DNA from 2 places in the Pasteurella multocida genome. Region 1 is predicted to be linked to the other one. Evidence: riboswitches for the same ligand, from Rfam matches in the RefSeq annotation. Region 1 holds a riboswitch; the other holds the start of a gene.
What was found. A riboswitch is a leader RNA that binds a small molecule or an ion and turns the genes downstream of it on or off. The one in region 1 is predicted to bind thiamine pyrophosphate.
Positions count from the first base shown of each region.

Region 2: it holds a riboswitch for thiamine pyrophosphate, as region 1 does, so the genes downstream of both, CKV69_RS09170 (ABC transporter ATP-binding protein) here and thiB (thiamine ABC transporter substrate binding subunit) in region 1, are expected to answer to the same signal.

Region 1 covers NZ_LT906458.1:364,710-368,130, forward strand. The annotation lists gene glnE (bifunctional [glutamate--ammonia ligase]-adenylyl-L-tyrosine phosphorylase/[glutamate--ammonia-ligase] adenylyltransferase) at 1-998, opposite strand, end outside; TPP riboswitch at 1,164-1,256, shown strand; gene thiB (thiamine ABC transporter substrate binding subunit) at 1,294-2,298, shown strand; gene thiP (thiamine/thiamine pyrophosphate ABC transporter permease ThiP) at 2,311-3,421, shown strand, end outside.
Region 2 covers NZ_LT906458.1:1,974,907-1,978,327, reverse strand. The annotation lists gene CKV69_RS09175 (DNA recombination protein RmuC) at 1-823, shown strand, start outside; TPP riboswitch at 911-1,014, shown strand; gene CKV69_RS09170 (ABC transporter ATP-binding protein) at 1,095-1,823, shown strand; gene CKV69_RS09165 (ABC transporter permease) at 1,813-2,565, shown strand; gene tenA (thiaminase II) at 2,638-3,291, shown strand; gene CKV69_RS09155 (ABC transporter substrate-binding protein) at 3,314-3,421, shown strand, end outside.

The DNA of each region.
Region 1 (3,421 bases):
TTATCCACTAACCCTCTACGACGGACTTCTCGTTCAATTTTGTGCTTCATGTCACGTAAGGCTTGAATCACACTGAAATCAATATAGCGCCGATAAACAAACGGGCGCAAGAGTTGCTGTAAGGTGTTGACATGAGGATCTTGGGCATTGGCACCTAAAATCCGACCTTTGATCATCGCATAGCGTTCCCAATCACGTCCTTGCTCTTGATAATATAATTCCATGGCAGCAAAGCTTAAGGCAAGCGCGCCGTTCTCGCCAAAAGGACGTAAGCGCATGTCGGTACGATAGACAAATCCATCGCCCGTATATTGATCCAGCGCGTTGATCAAACGTTGTCCTAGGCGAGTAAAGAATTTTGCATTATCAATACTGCGACGTGCACCTACAGTTTCGCCGTTGCTTGCATAAGTAAAAATTAAATCAATATCTGAGGAAAAATTGAGCTCAAAACCGCCCAATTTCCCCATGCCTAAAATATAAAGTTGTAGTGGTGTGCCTTGTTCATCTACAGGCGTCCCCATTTCTGCACAGGCGCGCTGATAAAGCCAATCTCTTGCACCAATGATCACACTTTCGGCTAATTGTGATAAGCGAATAAAAATGTCTTCTACACTGCCTAAATTTAAACTTTGGCAGAAACTCAGTTTTGCCATTTCGCGATGACGGAATTGTCTTAACACTTTATACAGTTGTTCTTCGTTTTCTACTTGCGCTAATAGTGGGGTTAAGCGTTCTGCATACTGCTCACAATCTTGCAAGTGAGGACATTGTTGCCAACATTGGTGTAAAAAGTGCGGTTGTTTTTGCAATGTTTCTGCAAAAAAGTCGGACATGGCAATGGCATAGCGGAGTTGCCCAATGTTACTCGTTGGCTTTTCTTTATCCGTTGCAATGTGCTGAAAAATTTGATCTTGATATTGTTCAGGAAAGTGTGCAATCAATTGTTTTGCCAGTTGATTGAGAGTGACATCAACGTGCGCTAAAGGGAAAGACATAAGAGATCCTTATAACAAATCGAAACTGAACAAACTTTAGCATAAAACCTGTTTTTTCGGTGTAGGATTTTTAGTGTTTGTTATCCGTTTTGTGCTTTTATTTTGGAAATTCGAGCTTGCACAGAAATAAGATTGTGCTTTTTTTACAAAATATTATAGACTTAGGACTCTTAGTCGGGGTGCTATTGCGTTAGCTGAGATGATACCCGTGAACCTGATGCAGTTAATACTGACGTAGGAAACTAGCAGTCAATATTGCTGTGTACTTTTTTGCGTAATTACAAGAGAGGACACAATGTCTAGATTAAAAACTTCCTTTTTTTTCACCGCACTTTCCACACTGTCATTATCCGTCTTTGCTCAAACGCAAGCGGTCAATGTGTATACTTATGATTCCTTCACTTCTGAATGGGGGGCAGGTCCGAAAGTAAAAAAAGCATTTGAAACCCACTTCCCACAATGCCAAGTGAATTTTACTGCGTTTGGTGATTCTGGCACCATGTTTAATCGCTTACGTTTAGAAGGGAAAAAAACAAAAGCGGATGTGGTTGTAGGGTTAGATAACTACAACCTTGAGGAGGCAGAAAAAAGCGGCTTATTTGTTCAACATAAAGTCGATTTAACACCGCTGTCACTACCGGTTGAGTGGAAAAATCACACTTTTTTACCTTATGATTTTGGGCAGTTTGCCTTTATTTATGACAAAACCAAAGTGCAACAGCCACCAAAAAGCTTAAAAGAATTGGTAGAACGTGATGATTTAAAAGTCATTTATCAAGATCCACGTACCAGCAGTGTAGGACGTGGCTTACTCATTTGGATGAACCATGTTTATACCGAGAATGAAGTGGCACAAGCTTGGCAAAAATTAGCCAAACATACGGTGACTGTGGGGAAAGGTTGGTCTGATACTTATGGCGCGTTTTTGAAAGGCGAAGCCGATGTTGTCTTGAGCTATAACACCTCTCCGTTATATCACATGGTGTTTGAACAAAAAGATCAGTATCTCGCCACCGAATTCGAGGAAGGGGGCGTATTACAAATTGAAACGGCTGCACGTGTAGCACAACATGATAATGCCTGTGCGGATCATTTCCTTGCCTTTTTACTTCATCCAGAAGCACAAGGGCATTTAGTCAAGAATAATGTGATGTTACCGGTGATTAATACCAATATTGAACCGCACTTTGATGCCCTTAGAGCCACCCAAATGAACACGAAAGTGCTCGATACCTCAAAAGTGAATGCCGAACAAGTCAAAAAATGGATTGCTGTTTGGCAAACGACCCTAACCCAATAATTGTTTGTCTTGATGTTTAAGCGATTTCGTGCATTCACATACCGTCCCGCCAGTTATCTTGGCGGGATGTTGGTGATTGTTTTTCTGAGCGCTTTTTATGCGTTCGCCTTAGGGGCGGTTTTTTCGCTCCCTTTTGCGCGCAGTTGGACAGCGTTGTTGAGTGATCAGTATTTACAACACGTGATCATCTTTAGCTTTTGGCAAGCCTTTCTGTCGGCGGTACTTGCGGTCCTCTTTGGTGGCATTGTAGCACGAGCCTTTTTTTATCAACCGTTTGTGGGCAAGAAACTGATCCTCAAATTATTTTCACTGACTTTTGTGTTACCTGCCTTAGTGGCGATTTTTGGTTTATTAGGCGTGTATGGCGCTTCTGGCTGGTTAGCGATGTTAAGCCAGTTTTTCGCTTGGGATTGGACTCCTAATATTTACGGCTTAACAGGTATTTTACTGGCGCATCTTTTTTTTAATGTCCCATTAGCTTGTCGCCTGTTTTTACAAGGTTTGCAAGCAATTCCGGTGCAACAACGTCAGCTCGCGGCACAACTCAATTTACGTGGTTGGCATTTTATACGTCTGATTGAGTGGCCCTATTTACGCCAGCAATTGTTACCTGCATTTACTTTGATTTTCATGCTGTGTTTTACCAGTTTTGCGATTGTGCTCACTTTAGGTGGCGGACCGAAATATACCACGTTGGAAGTGGCTATCTATCAAGCGATTTTATTTGAGTTTGATGTACCGAAAGCCGGCTTATTTGCGTTATTACAATTTGTTTTTTGTTTTCTGTTATTCACGCTGAGTAGCTTTTTTTCTCCAGCCCCCGCCACGACATTACACAGTCAACCTACTTGGTTTGCGCCCCAATCGTATTGGGTTAAATTATGGCAACGTATGATCATTGTGTGTGCGACAGTATTTATCTTATTACCGCTACTCAATACGCTAGTTTCTGCTTTGCTTTCGTCTCAGTTTTTTACCTTGTGGTTACAACCTCAATTATGGAAAGCATTAGGTTACTCGCTCACCATCGCCCCCACTTCTGCATTGCTCGCTTTAGTACTGTCTTTTGCCTTATTATTGCTTGCCAGAGAATTACATTGGCGACATTATCGCAGCTTATCCC
Region 2 (3,421 bases), 660 kb from region 1:
AAAAGGTGAAAAGAAAACCTTAGGCAACTGGGGCGAGGTACAACTGGAACGTGCCTTGCAATTAGCGGGCTTGTTAGAAGGAGAACATTACAGCGCTCAAGCGCATTTCAAAGACGGCGAGGGGAAACACAATTACCCCGATTTTGTGCTGAATTTACCTGATAACAAACATTTAATCATCGATAGCAAAATGTCGCTTGTTGCTTATGAAAGTGCGGTCAATGCAGAAGATGATCTCAAACGCCAAAATAAATTGCGAGAACATATTAAAGCGATCAAGAACCATATTGATGACCTTTCACGCAAGGATTACAGCAATTTAATTGGCATGCGTAGCCCGAATTTTGTACTGATGTTTATTGCCGTCGAACCTGCCTACATTGAAGCCATGAAAATGGATCCAACGTTGTTTAATTACGGTTATGAGAAAAACGTCATTTTAGTATCCCACACGACCCTTATGCCAATTTTACGCACCGTGGCAAACTTGTGGCGAATTGAGCGAGGCAATGCCGAAGCGAAAGAGATCAGCGCGCGGGCGGGTGATATTTACAACCAAATCTGTGTCATTGCTGAACGCTTAGGCAAACTGGGCAACACCCTGTCCTCTGCGAGTAGCCATTACAACAGCACCGTGACAGCATTGGTTGGGCAGCAAGGTCTGGTCGGTAAAGTCGAACGTTTTAAAGATCTTTCTGCTAAAGCCAACAAAACCATGCCCAATGTCGAACTGCTACACCATGCCGTAGAATCAGAACGTTTAGACGTGATTAAAGCCGATACCCCAGAGGCACAACCACAGAAAGACAACACAGCACAATAAACAAGCAACATAGGATTAATTCCGTGACAAAGATCACAATTTTTTAACAAAATTCTTCTCTTTTTGACGAAAAAAGGTAGTCTTATTTCACTTTAGTCGGGGTGCTTTGTAACCAAATTGTACAAAGCTGAGATGATACCCGTGAACCTGATACAGCTAACACTGACGTAGGAAACTAATTATGCCAATAATCCGATCATATTTTTTCATTCTTCATTCCGATCTCATTTCATTTTTTCAACGCTAAGCGCTAACCTCTTGGTTTCTGCCCATGTCTGCCGTTGAGATCCGTGATTTACGCCTAAGCTATAATCAGCAACCTCTCTTTGCTGGTTTTAATTTCGTGTTACCTAAAGGGAAATGGACTACCCTATTAGGCGCATCAGGCATCGGAAAATCCACTTTAGTCCGTGCCATTGCTGGATTAGAAAATCACGCTATAACGGAAGGTGAAATTGTACTGTCACCCACACAACAGATTAGCTATATGGCGCAACAAGATGCGCTTTATCCTTGGTTATCCGTGCTTGACAATGTGCAATTGCATTTACACTTACAAGGAAAAAAGAATAAACAAAGTGAGGAAAAAGCCAAAGCCCTGCTCACCGCAGTCAAAATGGCAAATCACTGGCATAAATCTTGCTATCAGCTTTCTGGCGGTCAGCGTCAACGTGTCGCCTTAGCGCGCACGTTAATGCAAGACGCCAATACCATTTTAATGGATGAACCTTTTTCGGCATTGGACGCCGTCACCCGTATTCAATTACAAGATCTGGCTTGTGATCTACTCAAGCATAAAACGGTGTTGCTGATTACCCATGATCCGCAAGAAGCGATCCGTTTAAGCGACACGATTTATGTACTAAAAAACCAACCAGCTCGCTTGTCTGAGCCTATCGAACTTAGCAGTGCGCCGCCAAGACAACTTGGTCAACAGGATCTTTGGCTATTACAAGAACAATTATTAGCACAACTGATTGAGGGGCAACATGAAAATTAAGCCGCTTATCCATGTTGTGCTATTAAGCTTGATGTTGTTAGCGCTATGGCAAAGTGCGGTGTTTTTTTTCGACATTCCACGCTACATGTTGCCACCACCGAATGATGTGCTTGCGCAATTACACAATCGCTATGATTTATTGTGGCAACACAGCCAAATTACCTTACTTGAAATTGGTTTAGGCTTATTCCTTGGCTTGTCTTTGGGGCTTATCTCCGCACTGTTACTCAGCGCATCTGATTATTTATCTAAATTATTATTACCCCTGTTAGTCATTTCCCAAGCCATTCCAGTGTTCGCCATTGCGCCTTTGCTGGTGCTTTGGTTTGGCTATGGGTTAGCCTCTAAAATTGTGATGACGATTTTGATCATTTATTTCCCCGTGACAGCTGCCTGTTACGACGGCTTACGTAACACCTCGATGCAATGGTTGGAATTGGCAAAAACCATGCAGGTTTCAGCAAGCGCAATGTTATTTAAAGTGCGCCTTCCCGCCGCGCTACCTTCCTTTGCTTCTGGCTTACGTATTGCCGTTTCTGTGGCACCGATTGGCGCGATTGTCGGCGAATGGGTGGGGTCTTCACAAGGATTAGGGTATTTAATGTTACACGCTAACGCCAGAATGCAGGTGGATTTAATGTTCTCTGCCTTATTAATTTTGATGGTCATCAGCCTCGTCTTGTATTTCAGCGTGGATTATTTCCTCAGGAAGTGGCTACCTTGGGTGCAATACATTAAATAAAACACAGATCATGGCGATGCCAGATAAAGTGCGGTCAATTTGAAAAACGTTTTAGCAAGAAAAGGAAAAACCATGTCCACAACACAACAACTTATCAACAATTCAGGGCGCTATTGGCTGGATTATATCCACCACCCTTTTGTGCAACAGTTAGCCGATGGTACCTTGCCGAAAGCGTGTTTTCAGCACTATTTAAAACAAGATTATTTATTTTTATTTCAATATAACCGTGCTTTGTCCTTAGGGATTTACAAAGCAGACAACTTTGCACAAATGAAAGCCGCACAAGATGCCATTAGTGCTCTGTTACATGAAATTCAGCTACACATTCAATACTGTGAAAGCTGGGGTATTGATGAAAACACCTTATTTCGCACGGAAGAATCTGCCGCTTGTGTGGCTTACACCCGTTATGTCTTAGATGCGGGTATGACGGGCGGTTTAGCTGAACTTTATACCGCGCTAGCCCCTTGTGCGATTGGTTATGCCGTGATTGCAAAGCATATTGTAGAAAGTGGCAAAAGCCCAGCAAACAACCCTTACCAAGCATGGATTGATACCTATTCTGGCGAAGAATTCCAAAATGCAGCACAAAACGCAATCGCTACCTTAGATGCACTTTGTGCGGATCGCTCTGAAGCACAGCTTGCTAAATTACAACAGATTTTTAATACCGCCACACGCATGGAATCAGCGTTTTGGCAAATGGGATTGGATTTAAGTTAAAAAATAAAAAAGGAGACAAAAAATGCAAAAACTCGTGAAAAAAACCCTTACTGTCGCATTTGCCATGGGAGTAAGCCTGTCGGTATCCGCCAAAGAAAAACTCACCTTATTACTTGATTGGTTCGTCAAC